DNA from 2 places in the Brevundimonas sp. GW821-FHT10A07 genome. Region 2 is predicted to be linked to the other one. Evidence: riboswitches for the same ligand, from Rfam matches in the RefSeq annotation. Region 2 holds a riboswitch; the other holds the start of a gene.
The links. Region 2 has a riboswitch for manganese ahead of AC07NC_RS16845 (TMEM165/GDT1 family protein). Riboswitches for the same ligand answer to the same signal wherever they lie in the genome.
Positions count from the first base shown of each region.

Region 1 (7,254 bases), on a different contig from region 2:
GCCGGCTGGTCCTCGGCCTCACCGAGGGGCGACGTCCCAAACCCACCGACATGCCGGCCATCGAGCCGGTCCCGGCGGAATAGTCCAGGTCCCCGCCGTCGTATCGGCGGCGGGGATCCCCCATCCAAGGAGGCGATCATGCCCGACCCGATCAAACTGATGCGACTCTATACCGATGAGGCCGCCTATTTCGGCGACCGCAAGGTCTTCGAAATCGTGACCGAACGCGCCCAGGCGGCCGGCCTGGCGGGCGCGACGGTCCTGCGAGCCCTCGTGGGTTTCGGCCACACGCCCCACCTTCATCGCCGCCATCTGCTCGACGACGACCAGTCCCTGATCGTCGAACTGCTCGACCGCGAATCCAGGCTCAGGGCGTTTCTGGAAACCCTGTCCGATCTCGAACACCTCGGCCCCGTCACTCTTGAGGCCGTGGAGGTGCTGCGCTGGCCGGAACCCACGCCGGCAGACGCCCGTCAGGAGACCGTCGAATGACGTCTGAGGATATCGCACGGCCGAAGAGCGAAGCCCATGCTGAAGGGGCGGGTGGCGGCCACGAACATGGCCACGGGGGCGTTCTGGGTCCCAACACCGAGGTGATTTTCGCCCTGGCTTCCGGCGGAGCCCTGAGCCTGGGCTTCGCCCTCGAAAAACTGGCGGCGGGCGTTCCGGACTGGGGCCCGCTCGCGCTCTACCTCATCGCCTACGGCTTCGGCGGTCTCTTCACCGTCCGTGAAGCGTTCGAGAACCTCCGGCAGAAGCGGTTCGAGATCGACACCCTCATGCTCGTCGCCGCGGCGGGCGCGGCGGCGCTCGGCGCGTGGGCGGAGGGAGCCCTTCTGTTGTTCCTGTTCAGCATCGGCCACGCCCTTGAAAACTACGCCATGGGGCGGGCCAGGCGTGCGATCGAGGCCCTGGCTGAACTGGCGCCCCGAACCGCCCATGTGCGGCGTGACGGACAGGTCGTCGAACTTCCGGTCGAGGATCTGCGGGTCGGCGACACCGTGGTGGTTCGTCCGAACGAACGGCTTCCGGCCGACGGCTTCGTCGTGGAAGGAACGACGAGCATCAATCAGGCGCCGGTCACCGGCGAGAGCATGCCGGTCGACAAGCAGCCGGTCGCGGACGCGGCCGCCGCCCGCGCCCGGCCGGCCCAGGTTGGACCGGCGTCCCTGGTCTTCGCGGGCACCATCAACGGCGCCGGCGCCATCGAGATCGAGACGACCCGCAAATCGAGCGACACCACCTTGGCCAAGGTGGTGCGGATGGTGAGTGAGGCCGAGACCCAAAAATCCCCGACGCAGCGCTTCACGGACCGGTTCGAGCGCATCTTCGTGCCCCTGGTGCTGGCGCTCGCCTTCGTGTTGCTGTTCGCCTGGGTGGTGGTCGACGAGCCGTTTCGCGACAGCTTCTACCGGTCCATGGCCGTGCTGGTCGCGGCCAGCCCCTGCGCCCTTGCCATCGCCACCCCCAGCGCCGTCCTGTCCGGTGTGGCGCGCGCCGCGCGCGCCGGTGTTCTGATCAAGGGCGGCGCGCCGCTGGAGAATCTCGGCTCGCTCAATGCGATCGCTTTCGACAAGACCGGCACCCTGACCGAGGGCCGGCCTCGCATCACCGAGGTCATGCCGGTGCGCGGGACCAAGGAGGCCGACCTTCTGGCCACCGCCATCGCCGTTGAGCGGCTCAGCGACCATCCGCTGGCGGAGGCGATTGTGCGCGATGGTGCCGAGAGATTGGGCGACACCGGCGTTGCGGCCGCGACCGATCTCAAGAGCCTCACGGGAATGGGCGTGACCGCTGAACTGGGCGGGGAGACGATCTGGATCGGAAAGCCGGAGATGTTCGGGGCCGACGGCGTGGCCGCCCTCGGAGATGAGGCGACGGCCGTCGTCACCCAGTTGCGCCTGCAGGGGCGGACCCTGATGGTGGTGCGGCGAGGCGCGCGCGACCTCGGGGTGATCGGCCTGCTCGATACGCCCCGCGCCGCGGCGCGGACGACGCTCACCGCGCTCCGGGCCCTGGGCGTTCAGCGCATGATCATGATCTCGGGCGATCACCAGAAGGCGGCCCAGGCCATCGCCGGTCAGGTCGGGCTGACCGAGGCATGGGGCGATCTGATGCCCGAGGACAAGGTCGACGCCATCAAACGGCTGCGCGCGGATGGCAAGATCGCCATGGTCGGCGACGGGGTGAACGATGCGCCGGCCATGGCCACGGCCACGGTCGGTATCGCCATGGGCGCGGCCGGTTCGGATGTCGCGCTCGAGACCGCGGACGTCGCCCTGATGTCGGACGACCTGTCCCAACTGCCGTTCACCATCGGCCTGAGCCGACGAACCCGCGGCATTATTCGCCAGAACCTCTACGTCAGCCTCGGCGTCGTCGCCTTCCTCGTGCCGGCGACCATCCTCGGACTGGGCATCGGTCCGGCCGTGGCGCTTCACGAAGGCTCGACCCTGCTGGTGGTGATCAACGCCCTGAGGCTGCTCGGCTACCGTGACCCGGCAGGGGACCGGACCCCCAATGAAATACCGGTGGCTCGCCAGGGGGCACCGGCAGATTCGAGGATACCGTCATGAAACGGATCGGATGGGCTTCGGCCATCGCCCTCTTTCTCGCGCTCTCTGCCTTCACCTTCGGCCTGCTTTCCCGGCAGCCTTCCGGTGTGATCGACGAGCGTCCTCCCATGGACGCACGCCCGATCGACACCGAGGCCAGCCATGGCGGGATCCCCGCTGACAGCCCGTCGACCCGCGCCTTTCGCGAGGCGAACGCGCAAATGCATCGCGACATGAGCGTCGACTACACGGGCGACGCCGATATCGATTTCCTGCGCGCCATGATCGCCAATCAGGAGGGGGCCCTCGCCATGGCGCGGATCGCCGTTGAGCATGGCGAAGCGCCGGAGGTCCGCAGTCTCGCCGAAGAGATCATTGCGGGCCGGGATGTCGAGATCGTGCGCATGAACGTCATGCTCGCGCGCCACGAGGATGCTCCGGTCACGGGCGGAAAGCGCTGACGCCGTGGCAGGCAAGCGTTCCGCTATCCGAAGCCGCGAGCTCCGTTGGCGTGAAGGTCGCTATGGCAAGCGGCGGCGCGTTCGTCCTCAGAGGCGGCCCGCGGAGCCGCAGCCCGTGCGTGACGCCGTGGTGGCCGTCGCCGTCGGTCTGGTGGCCGCCGGCGTTGCCCTGTCTATCGCGTTCGGCCTGTTGGGGGCGTACCGGATGCCGCTCCATTACGGCTACGGTCTGGTCCTTGGAATCATCATCGTCGGCGGTGCGTTGGCTGGGCCTCGCGATCGCACCGGCTGGATGATCACGGGGGCGATCGCTCTCGCCTGGCTGCTGGGGACCGGTTACCTCTATTCCGTGCGCGACCAGATCCACCTCCGCCCCGAAGGGCATCATGGAAGGACCACCGTCGTCTTCGAACCGGGACCGGGCTGAGCGCCGGGCGAGGTCAACATCGGCGGGCATTCCGGGGCCTGGCCGGTTTCAGCGCAGGCGGCCGGCGCGAGCCGTCTGGCGCCACTCGACGCAAGGGCGGATCGTTACACACGAGCATCCGGATGTTCTGACGTTCACTCGCGAGGGCTGCGTCGGGCGGCCGAACCGGGTCAGCGGCACTCCACGGTGAGATGTCCGAGTTCGTGAACCGGCCGCAGCCGGGTTCGTATGGTTTCGCTGTCAACCGCTCCGGTGACGCTGACGATAGCGGCGTGAGCCTCGGGCCCGACCCGCCAGACGTGCAGGTCGGTGATCCGGGCATCGCCCGGTCCCTCCACGCAGTCCCGCACCTCGGCCTCGAGGGTGCTGTCCGTCGTGTCGAGCAGGACCGCGGCGGTGTCGCGCATCAGCGACCATGACCATCGTGCGATGACGATGGCGCCGACGACGCCCATCAACGGATCCAGCCAGACCCAGCCGAGGTAGCGCCCCGCCACCAGGGCGACGATGGCCAGCACCGACGTCAGGGCGTCGGCCAGGACGTGGAAATAGGCTGAGCGCAGGTTGTTGTCGCGATGGGCGCTGTGCCCGGAGTGATGATCATCATGGTGATCGTCATCATGGTCATGACCATGGTGGCCGTGGTCGTGATGGCCATGATGATGATGATGACCGCCCCCGGCCAGCAGCAGGGCGCTGACCAGGTTGACCCCCAGACCGAGAACGGCGACGAGCGTGGCCTGACCGAAGGCGACCGAGCGCGGATCGAACAGGCGCGCGATGGACTCTCCGGCGATCCCGAGCGCGACGATGCCCAGCACCAAGGCCGAGGCGAAGCCGGCGAGGTCGCCCACCTTGCCGGTCCCGAAGCTGAAGCGCCGGTTGGCCGAATGGCGCTTGGCATAGGCATAGGCCCCGGCCGCCACGGCCAGGGCGCCGGCATGGGTGGCCATGTGGAAACCGTCGGCCAGCAGGGCCATCGAGCCATAGACCATGCCGGCGATGATCTCCCCGACCATCATGACGGCGGTCAGGCCGACGACCCACAACGTCCGCCGCGCACTCTCATCGTGCGACCGGCTGAGGAAATGATGATCGTGGGTCAGATAGTCGAACTCGGTCGGGTTCATGTCGCGGGTCTTCACCTGGAATAGCGGCGGATGAGGAGGCTCAGTTCGTCAGCGCCGTTTTGGCGATCCGCCTCGCTCAGCCCGGGATCGGCGACGTGGTGACGAAGATGATCTTCGATCAGCTCTTCCAGCAATCCGCTCATGGCGCCGCGGGCGGCGGCGGCCTGCTGCAGGATTTGCGAACAGCCGGCCTCCGCCTCGATCGCGCGCTCGATCGCGCCGAGCTGGCCGGCGATGCGGCGGACGCGGGCGACGAGCTTCTCCTTGTTGGTGGAGGTGTGGGCCATGGGTACTCCCCTATAGTATCTTGCCGGAACGCGCGAGGGTGGTTAGAAGGCGCTTCCTGTTGGGGAGTAGCTTCCGGCATCTGATCGCCGGGGTCGGATCAACACACTCGCGTTTCGACGCGTGGTCCGACCAGCGGAACCACCGCCTGGCGAGACCAGCGCGTCCCACCACCGCACCGGCCGGGGAGGGAAGCGCTGTTCGTCGCCCGGTGGATGCCCGTCATGACTCCCCTTGCCATCGCTGTCCTGTCACTCAGCATGTCCACCGATGCTTTCGCAGCGGCGGTCGGTCGCGGCGCGTCGCACCGTCCGACCCTGCCCGGCGCGGTCAAGGCGGGTCTGGTGTTCGGTGTCATCGAAGCCATCACGCCCTTGATCGGCTGGGGGCTCGGCATGGTCGCCGCGGGTCTGGTCGAGAAGATCGATCACTGGATCGCCTTCGGCCTGCTGGCCGCCGTGGGCGGCAGGATGATCCGGGAAGCGACCCGTTTCCGACCGGGGGATGCGTGCGACGAGCCGCGCCGTTCCGGACCCTGGGGGCTGATCGTGACGGCGGTCGGGACCAGTATCGACGCCGCTGCCGTCGGGGTCGGCCTGGCCTTCATCGGGGCCAATATCTGGATCATCGCCGCCTCGATCGGGCTCACGACCTTCCTGCTCGCGACCATCGGCATGGTGGTCGGTCGTATGGTCGGCCGGCGCTTTGGCAAGGCGGTTGAGCTGTTAGGGGGTCTCGCCCTCGTCACGCTCGGCCTGACCATCCTGCTCGAGCACCTGGGCGTCCTCGGCGCCTAGGCGGCCTCCGGCCCGGGCTTCGCGCCCGGGCGGAGCCGGAGTTCGCGAGGGAATGGGTCTGGCGCGGATGTCGTCGGGCAACAGCGCGTCCATGACATAGAAGCCGTACCCCGCCAGTTCCCTGGCGACGCGGGCGATCTCATCCTGTCGACGCCCTGAGAGGTCGGTCTCAATGTCCGTCGGCTTGATCACGACAGCCCTCCTGCCCGAGCATCGGAGAGACGCCGTCGGGGAGGTTGCCGCAACTCAACAAGCTGTCATCGTCCCCCGTAGTGGAGGCCGCGGACCTGTCAGGCCGAAACACTGGCGCTCGGTCGACAACCACACCCTTTCGGTCCACGGCCCTTGCAAAGAGCAGATCCAGGGGAGGCGGATCAGTGGGGACGACAGGCCCGCCGGTCCGGCGGGCGAGCGCGCGGTCGGCACCGGCAGCCTGGGCCACGCGCGTTTTGAGACCGAGATGACCTGGACGGCACGAAGGACCGGTCCCAGGCAAGACAAGGACGCGCGAGAGCGACGGGAAGTGGCGTTCCCCGAAGGCCGTGACATCAGCTGCGCGATTGAGGAATGAACCCAGGGCAGCCGGGCCTTTCGACGGATCATTCGACGACGCGGGCGTGGGTAACTCCCGATCGAAGATCCTGATCAGCGCTCAGTGTAGGCGGGTAGGTCGGGTGCCGTGGAGGGTGTGGGATTGCGTTCGAGGTCGGCGATGAGCGCGTCCATCTCGGCGATCTCACGCTTTTGCGCCTCGATGATGCCGTCGGCGAGTTCGCGCACCCGCGGGTCGCGGATATGGGCGCGTTCACTCGTCAGGATGGCGATCGAGTGATGCGGGATCATCGCGCGCATATAGTCGACGTCGTTGACCGTCTCCTGACTGCGGACGAGCCAGAGCGATCCGGCGAACACCAGGACGGCTGCGCCGATGATGGCCAGGTTCAGACGCTTGTCCGTGTACATCTTGAGCATGAAGAGCAGCATGATGACGGCCATGACCGCGCCCATCACCAGCGCCATCCAGGCCCGGGTCTCGCTGAACCGTGCGTGGTCCAGCTGGTAGGTGTTCAGATACATCAATCCGAACATGACGAGTGTGGATGTCGCGATCATCGCGCCGAAGCGCAAATAGGTCTTGGTGTTCATGACAAACCTCCGTTCCTTCAAGTCCGGCCGAAACGGGTCGTAATCCCGAGGGTTGCCGGGGTGGAAAAAGATCGGCCGGACGGACGAATTCAACGACTGTCGGTGAGGGAATTCGACCTCGAAGACGTAATGCACCTGTCGTTCCGGGTCGCGCTGACTCGCCAGGTCAGAGACGAGGGTGCACGAGGCGCACCCGGCGAAAGGGCGTCAGACGGTCCCGCACGGGGGAGGTGTCCGGCCTTCGAAGCGTCGCCGGATCCAGCGGCGACCAGGTTTTTCCACACCCAGATGCAGCGCGGCGGCGGCGGCGACGGTGACCACGAACAGGCCCGCCAGTTCCAGGGGAGACATGTAGAAGCCGCTGTCGATCCCGCGAAGCTCTGATGCGACGCCCTTGTAGGCCACCAGCAGCGGCATGTGGACCAGGTAGAGGGCGAAGGAGGCCTCACCCGA
Region 1 covers NZ_JBWKNX010000022.1:59,433-66,686, forward strand. The annotation lists gene AC07NC_RS15865 (efflux RND transporter permease subunit) at 1-83, shown strand, start outside; gene AC07NC_RS15870 (DUF190 domain-containing protein) at 139-492, shown strand; gene AC07NC_RS15875 (heavy metal translocating P-type ATPase) at 489-2,576, shown strand; gene AC07NC_RS15880 (DUF305 domain-containing protein) at 2,573-3,016, shown strand; gene AC07NC_RS15885 (hypothetical protein) at 3,132-3,443, shown strand; gene dmeF (CDF family Co(II)/Ni(II) efflux transporter DmeF) at 3,614-4,573, opposite strand; gene AC07NC_RS15895 (metal/formaldehyde-sensitive transcriptional repressor) at 4,585-4,860, opposite strand; yybP-ykoY riboswitch at 4,913-5,077, shown strand; gene AC07NC_RS15900 (manganese efflux pump MntP) at 5,083-5,655, shown strand; gene AC07NC_RS15905 (DUF305 domain-containing protein) at 6,301-6,801, opposite strand; gene AC07NC_RS15910 (acyltransferase family protein) at 7,009-7,254, opposite strand, start outside.
Region 1: another riboswitch for manganese. It lies ahead of AC07NC_RS15900 (manganese efflux pump MntP); the one in region 2 lies ahead of AC07NC_RS16845 (TMEM165/GDT1 family protein).

Region 2 (7,254 bases):
GTCGAGTGACGATAGGGGTGGCCTTCGGGGAACAGGGCCTCCAGCTGCTTGTACTGGTTCAGGCCGTAGGGCTGGTTGTCGCCCTGGCGCTTCTCGTTCTGGACGACGCCGCGCTGCAGATCCAGCGTCTCCTGGGAGATGGCGCCCAGCATATAGCCCATGCGGTCGCTTTCCATGAACAGGGCCTGTTCCAGCGCCGGGGTCGGGACAGTCTCGAAATAGTTGGTGCGGTCGAACCAGGTGGTGCCGTTCATGTCCGTCGCGCCCATGTTGCGCATCGGGGTGAAATAGCTGCCCGGCGCATTCTCGGACCCGCCGAACATCAGGTGTTCGAACAGGTGGGCGAAGCCGGTCTTGCCGGCCGGTTCGTCCTTGGAGCCGACATTGTACCAGACCGACACGGCCACGACCGGGGCCTTGTGGTCCTCGTGGACCAGCACGGTCAGGCCGTTGTCGAGGGTGAATTTGGTGTAGGGAATATCGACTTCAGCGACCAGTTCGGACACCGGCGCGGCCTGGAAGGCGGGGGCGGAGGCCTGAGAGGGAGCCTGGGCGGGCGCGACGGAGGCCCAGACCGGGTTGGAGACCGCCAGCAGGGCGGCCGCGGCGACAAGAGAACCGGCACGACGCATGGATGACATCCTTGATTGCAGCTGGATCGGACCATAACGACGGTCGATCTGCTGGCAACGCGACCCATTGAACATGAACAAAGCTTCATGTTCGCACGCACGAGCCCCGGAAAAGGTTGCATCCCCGGACCCCCGGTCTTATGCGCGCCTCAACTCCCCGATCCCTGCTGCCGAGTTTATCGAAAGAGCCGCCATGTCCGCCCCCGCCGACAAGCCCGTGAAGAAAGTCGTCCTCGCCTATTCGGGCGGGCTGGACACCTCGATCATCCTGAAGTGGCTGCAGACCGAATATAACGCCGAGGTCGTGACCTTCACCGCCGACCTGGGCCAGGGCGAGGAGCTGGGCCCGGCGCGCGAGAAGGCGCTGAAGCTGGGCATCAAGCCCGAGAACATCTTCATCGACGATCTGCGCGAAGAGTTCGTGCGCGACTTCGTCTTCCCGATGTTCCGCGCCAACGCCCAATATGAGGGCGACTATCTGCTGGGCACCTCCATCGCCCGTCCGCTGATCTCCAAGCGCCAGATCGAGATCGCCCGTCAGGTCGGCGCCGACGCCGTCTGTCACGGCGCGACCGGCAAGGGCAATGACCAGGTCCGGTTCGAGCTGGGCTACTACGCCCTGGAACCGGACATCCGCGTCATCGCCCCCTGGCGCGAATGGGAGTTCCGCAGCCGCGAGGCCCTGCTGGACTTCGCCGAGAAGAACCAGATCCCGATCGCCAAGGACAAGCGCGGCGAGGCGCCCTTCTCGGTCGACGCCAATCTTCTGCACTCGTCCTCCGAGGGCAAGGTGCTGGAAGACCCGGCGGTCGAGGCCCCCGAGTTCGTCCACCAGCGCACCATCTCGCCCGAGGACGCGCCGGATGTGGCGACCGTCATCGAGATCGGCTTTGAGAAGGGCGACGCCGTCTCGATCAATGGCGAGGCCATGTCGCCGGCCACGATCCTGACCGCCCTGAACCAGTACGGCCACGACAACGGCATCGGCCGTCTGGACCTGGTCGAGAACCGTTTCGTCGGCATGAAGTCGCGCGGCGTCTATGAGACCCCCGGCGGGACCATCCTGATCGCGGCCCACCGCGGCATCGAGAGCATCACCCTGGACGGGGGTTCCATGCACCTGAAGGACCAGCTGATGCCGAAATACGCCGAGCTGATCTACAACGGCTTCTGGTTCTCGCCCGAGCGCGAGATGCTGCAGGCCGCCATCGACAAGAGCCAGGAAAAGGTCTCGGGCACGGTCAAGGTCAAGCTGTACAAGGGCAATGTCTCGGTCATCGGCCGCGAGAGCCCCTACAGCCTGTACGACCAGGACCTCGTCACCTTCGAGGAAGGCGTCCAGGCCTATGACCACAAGGACGCGGCCGGCTTCATCAAGCTGAATGCGCTGCGCCTGCGGGTGCTGGCCAAGCGCGACGCGCGCAAGGCCTAGCGCCAGACCCGCCCGAGGCAAGCCGATGACCGTCAAGGACCGTCTCAGGATCCACGAGACCCGGCTTCTCTCGGACAACTGGTATGTGCTGAAGACGACCCGGTTCGACTGGAAACGGCGCGACGGACGCTGGCAGACCCAGGAGCGGGAACATTACGACCGGGGCAATGGGGCGGTGCTGCTGCCCTATAATCCGGCGGCGCGCACCGTGCTGCTGGTGCGGCAGTTCCGGTTGCCGGCCTATCTGAACGGTTACGACGACCTGCTGATCGAGGCGGCGGCCGGCCTGCTGGACGACGCCGAGCCCGAGGTGCGGATCCGCGCCGAGGTCGAGGAGGAGCTGGGTTATCGTCTCGGCGCGGTCCGCAAGGTGTTCGAGGCGTTCATGAGCCCCGGCTCCGTCACCGAAATCCTGCACTTCTTCGTCGCCGAGTACGATCCGTCGATGAAGATCGGCGACGGCGGCGGTCATCCGGACGAGGGCGAGGACATCGAGGTGCTGGAGCCCACGCTGGACGAGGCCCTGGCCATGATCGCCGACGGCCGCATCCGCGACGCCAAGACCATCATGCTGTTGCAGCATCTGGCTTTGACGCTGCGGGCGTAGGCGCGCCGTTCCGGCCTAGTCGGCGATCTCCGACCGGGCGATCCTGAGGATCGCCCGGCTGCGGTCGTCCGTGACCCAGATCGATCCGTCGGCGGCGACCGCCAGAACCACCGGCGAGCCGCGCGGCTGGCGACCCGCGACCGCGTCCCAACCCGGCGTCAGCACCTTGCCGCGCACGCTGGGCGCCCCGGCCGGATAGGGCAGGGCGCCGCGCGGGTAGATGGCGTAACGTCCGCCGATGTCGGTCAGAGGGCGGCCTTGCGCGTCGGTCTCGGCCGCCACGATCCGTCCAGCGGCGCGACGATAGCCGTGCCAGCTCATCAACAGCCGGCCGCGCAGTTCGGGGAACATCGCCCCTTGGTAATAGATCAGGTCCAGCGGCGCGGCGTGCGGCGGCAAGAGGGCGACCGGCCGGTCGCGCCGGTCGCAGCGGGCCTGGGCCGCGCTCCAGCCCGGCAGGGGCGTCGTCAGGTCCACGCAATAGGGCCAGCCGTAATGGCCGCCCTGACGCAGGACGTTGATCTCGTCATACGGATGGTCGGGCGTGGTCAGATCGACGGAGTTCTCGCCCTGAAGGATCGTGCCCGACCGATGCCGCACCAGGGCGATGGAGTTGCGCAGGCCCGAGGCGAAGACGGTGCTGTCCTGCGCCCACCGGCCGTCGCCCAGATAGGCGTGGCGGCGCACCTGGGCGGTTCGGGCGCTTTCGGCGCAGGCGCCCTTGGCGTCAGTGCGCGGCCGACCCCGCGCGTCCAGGCAACGGTCGCTGGGCGCCCCGACATTGACCAGCAGAGCGCCGTCGCCGTCGAAGACGAAGCTGGACAGGGGGTGGCGATTGTCGTGCAGCCGGTTGTCCGGCAGGTCGCCGATCACGGTCCGCACCGTCGCCGCCGGATCGGCCGCATCGGGGTCCAGGGTCAGGATGCGGTTCATCTCGGACACATAGATCCGTCCGTTCGGGCCCCGCGCTACCGTGTGCGGCATGGACAGCCCCTGGGCGAGCCTGCGCCAGCGCGCCGTCCCGTCGGCGCCGAACGACAGCCGCCAGACGGCGCCGCGTCCCGCCTCCCACCCGCCCAGGTCGGTGACGAGCCAGTCTCCGCCGGGCAGGGGCAGCAGGCCGCGCGGCATGCGGGGTCCGTCAGTCCCCGCGCCCTGCCAGATCAGGCCCAGGCAATAGCCCGGCGCCATCCGCACCGTGGTCGCGGGCCGCCCGCCGCAGTCGCCGTCCACGGCATAGGCGCGCGAGGCGGCTTTGGCGCCGGCCGGAAGGCTGAGCAGGGCGAGCGCGAGGAGCGTAAGCAGGGGGCGGATGTGACGGCGCATGGCTTCTTGGTAAGGCCAGGCCGGACAGATTGCGAGCCTCGGGCGGGGCTTCCTATGTGGCGAACAGGATCCACAACCCCGTCGCGGCGAAACCCACAGCGGCGGCCAGGCGGATCCATTTCAGGGGCAAGGTCTTCGCCGCCTTTTCCCCCAGCAGGACGGCGGGGCCGTTGACCAGCATCATGCCCAGGGTCGATCCGGCCACGACCAGCGGCAGGTTCTCGAACCGGGCGGCGAGCATGGCGGTGGCGACCTGGGTCTTGTCGCCCATCTCAATCAGGAAGAAGGCCGAGGCGGTGGTCCAGAAGATGGCCCAGAAGCCGCGCTGAACCTCGCCCTTCTGTTCGTCCAAGGTATCGGGGATCAGGGCCCAGGCGGCGAAGCCCAGGAAGGCGACGCCGACGATCCAGCGCATCCAGTCGCCGGTGATGAAATGGGCCAGAACCGTGCCGGCCAGGGCCGCGAAGGCGTGGTTCAGCAGGGTGGCGGCGAGAATGCCCAGGATGATGGGCGTGGGCCGTCGCCAGGTCGCCGCCATGACGATGGACAACAACATGGTCTTGTCCCCGATCTCCGCGATGGAGACCAGGCCGGTCGAGATCAGAAAGGCTTCCAAGAAGGAACCTGTGTGCGCGGGAGCCTCGGCGGACGGACCTGTGGCGTTCGCAGCCGGGCCCCGCGTGGACATCCCTGCGAAAGCCGCCGGTCTTGCCGTGATCCGGACCCCAAGAGGGTCCCGGACCGTTCCCGCGCCATCCTCTCCGGGAGAGGAAGCATGTTGACGCGAGCCCCGCTGATTGTTGCGGGCGGCTACTCCCCGATGACGGGCCGGGGTTTAGGACGCGCCGCCGGAAATGAAAAGTCGATAACGACTCGCAAGATTTGCCTCAGATCAGACCCTGCCGCCCAGCCTCGGCCGTCAGGTCGTCGCGGAACTCGGGCGCGGCCAGGGCGATCAGGGCGCGGGCCCGCTCGCTGGTCGACTTGCCTTTCAGGTTGGTCCAGCCGTGTTCGGTGACGATGATGTGGACGTCGTTCCGGGGCGTGGTGACCGGGCCGTCCAGCCGGGCGACGATGCGCGAACAGGTCCCCCTGGCCGCCGTCGCATGGCAGGCGATGATCGACTTGCCGCCCTCGGACCCATAGGCGCCGCGTACGAAGTCCAGCTGTCCGCCCGAGGCGGTGAACTGGCGGCCGTTCAGGAACTCTGAACAGCAGGCGCCGCTCAGGTCGATCTGAAGCGTGGCGTTGACCGAGACCATCTTCGCATTGTGGGCGATCACCGCCGGGTCGTTCACATAGGAGACGGGATGGGCCTCAAGCCCGCGGTTGCCGTCCAGGAAGTCATAGGTGTTCTGGTCGCCCATCGAGAAGGCGAAGACCCCGACCCCGGGGTGCAGGGTCTTGCGGGCGTGGTTGGCGACGCCGGCCTGCATCAGTTCGACCAGGCCCGGCGTCAGCATTTCTGTATGGACCCCCAGGTCGCGGTGGTCCTTCAGGGCGTCGCAGACGGCGTTGGGCAGGGCGCCGATCCCCATCTGCAGCGTCGCCCCGTCCTCGACCAGATCGGCGATGATCCGGCCGATGGCGAGGTCGGCCGGCTGGGGCTCGGCCCTGGGCACGACCAGCAGGGGGGCGGCGTGTTCCACGATCCCGGCGATCCTGGAGACATGGACGGTGCAGTCGCCGAACACGCGCGGCATGTGCGGATTGACTTCGACCACGATGGTCCGGGCCGTTTCCGACACCGGCTTGGCGTAGTCCGTGTTGGTCCCGAAGGAGAAGAATCCGTCCGCATCCATCGGCGAGACGGTGCAGACCAGCGCATCCACCCCGACTTCGTCGCACAGCAGGCGCGGCGACTGCTGGAAGCCGGTCGGGATGAACTGCACCGGATTGGGCCGCCCCTCCTCGAAGGCGCGCTGCTCCAGCCGGCGTTCGACGGCGCTGTGGAACAGGCTCCACGGCCGGATCCGGTCCATCAACTCGTAGCGCAGCACCGTCTCGCCGGCGATGGCGGTGGAGAGCAGATAATAGAGGTTCACATCCTCGACCTCGCCGCGCTCGGCCCGTTCGGCCAGGGCCTTCAGCAGGGCCGGGGGCTGGGACACGCCCAGGCCCATGGCGACCTTGGCGCCCGACCGGATCAGGGCCGCAGCCTGGTCCGGTGTTTTCAGCCGTTCGGCATAGAGGGCGGCGTGGTCCATGGCGTATCTCCCGTCTGCGCGCCGCTCTGTTCAGATCGAGGCGGCGTCTCAAGACAGACTATCCTGCGTCCGACGCCAAGGCGGGGCTAGACTTTGGTCGGATCGTCCCCGGTTTCAGGCTCCATCGGCGACGGCTCGTCCTGCAGGGGCGCCTGATGACGCTTCTGCCAGCGCGCAATCCCATAGGCGACCAGCCACAGGACCATGGCCCAGGCCGAGCCCACGGCCCAGCCGGCGAAGACGTCCGTCGCCCAGTGGGCGCCCAGATAGATGCGGGTCAGCCCCACCAGCAGGGCCATCAGAATGCCGACCCCCAGGACGAAGATCTTGAACCTCTGGCGCGGAAAGGCCCGCGTCAGCATGACCGCGACGCTGAGGTAGAAGACCGTCGCCAGCAGGGCGTGGCCGGAGGGGAAGCTGGCGTTGATCGTCTCGACCGCCTGCAGGGCCTGGGGCGGGCGTTCGCGCTCGAACACCGCCTTCAGCCCCTCGCTGAGCATCACGCCGCCGATCAGGCCCAGGGCCAGCAGGACGGACGACAGCCATTTCCTCTGGCTCAACAGGAAGACGATGACGATCAGGGCGAACAGGCCCAGCACCGATATGCCGCCCAGCGAGGTGATGTCGGCCGCCGCCTCCTTCAGCCACCACGGCCCCCAGGGCCGGCCGGGATCGTCGGCATAGGGGCGCAGCAGGGCCAGAACCTGATGGTCGAAGGCCTGGCCGTCGGCCTCCGTCATGTCGTCGGCGATCTCGACGAAGGTCATGACGCCGATCGCGGCCACGAACAGGGCCGTCAAAGCGGCGATCTCTGTTCGCGCAACCGTCAGGGCGCGTATCAAAAAGGGACGGAAATCTGAAACGGTCATGGACGGGCCAAACGGCCAAGCTCGCCCTATGTTCCGATCACGCGTTCGTGATATCGCAACTGCGAACCCGCCTGACGGCTTTGCTGGCTTGCTCGCTGGATTTTCCCCAGGCGTGGACGACTTGTCCGACCGATTCGCCGACAAAGCGAGCGTCAAGACGTTGACGGGTTATTAGGCATGT
Region 2 covers NZ_JBWKNX010000026.1:9,633-16,886, reverse strand. The annotation lists gene AC07NC_RS16865 (M16 family metallopeptidase) at 1-632, opposite strand, end outside; gene AC07NC_RS16860 (argininosuccinate synthase) at 826-2,064, shown strand; gene AC07NC_RS16855 (GDP-mannose pyrophosphatase) at 2,090-2,671, shown strand; gene AC07NC_RS16850 (PQQ-dependent sugar dehydrogenase) at 2,687-3,997, opposite strand; gene AC07NC_RS16845 (TMEM165/GDT1 family protein) at 4,050-4,613, opposite strand; yybP-ykoY riboswitch at 4,713-4,829, opposite strand; gene AC07NC_RS16840 (acetyl-CoA hydrolase/transferase family protein) at 4,885-6,204, opposite strand; gene AC07NC_RS16835 (phosphatase PAP2 family protein) at 6,291-7,073, opposite strand.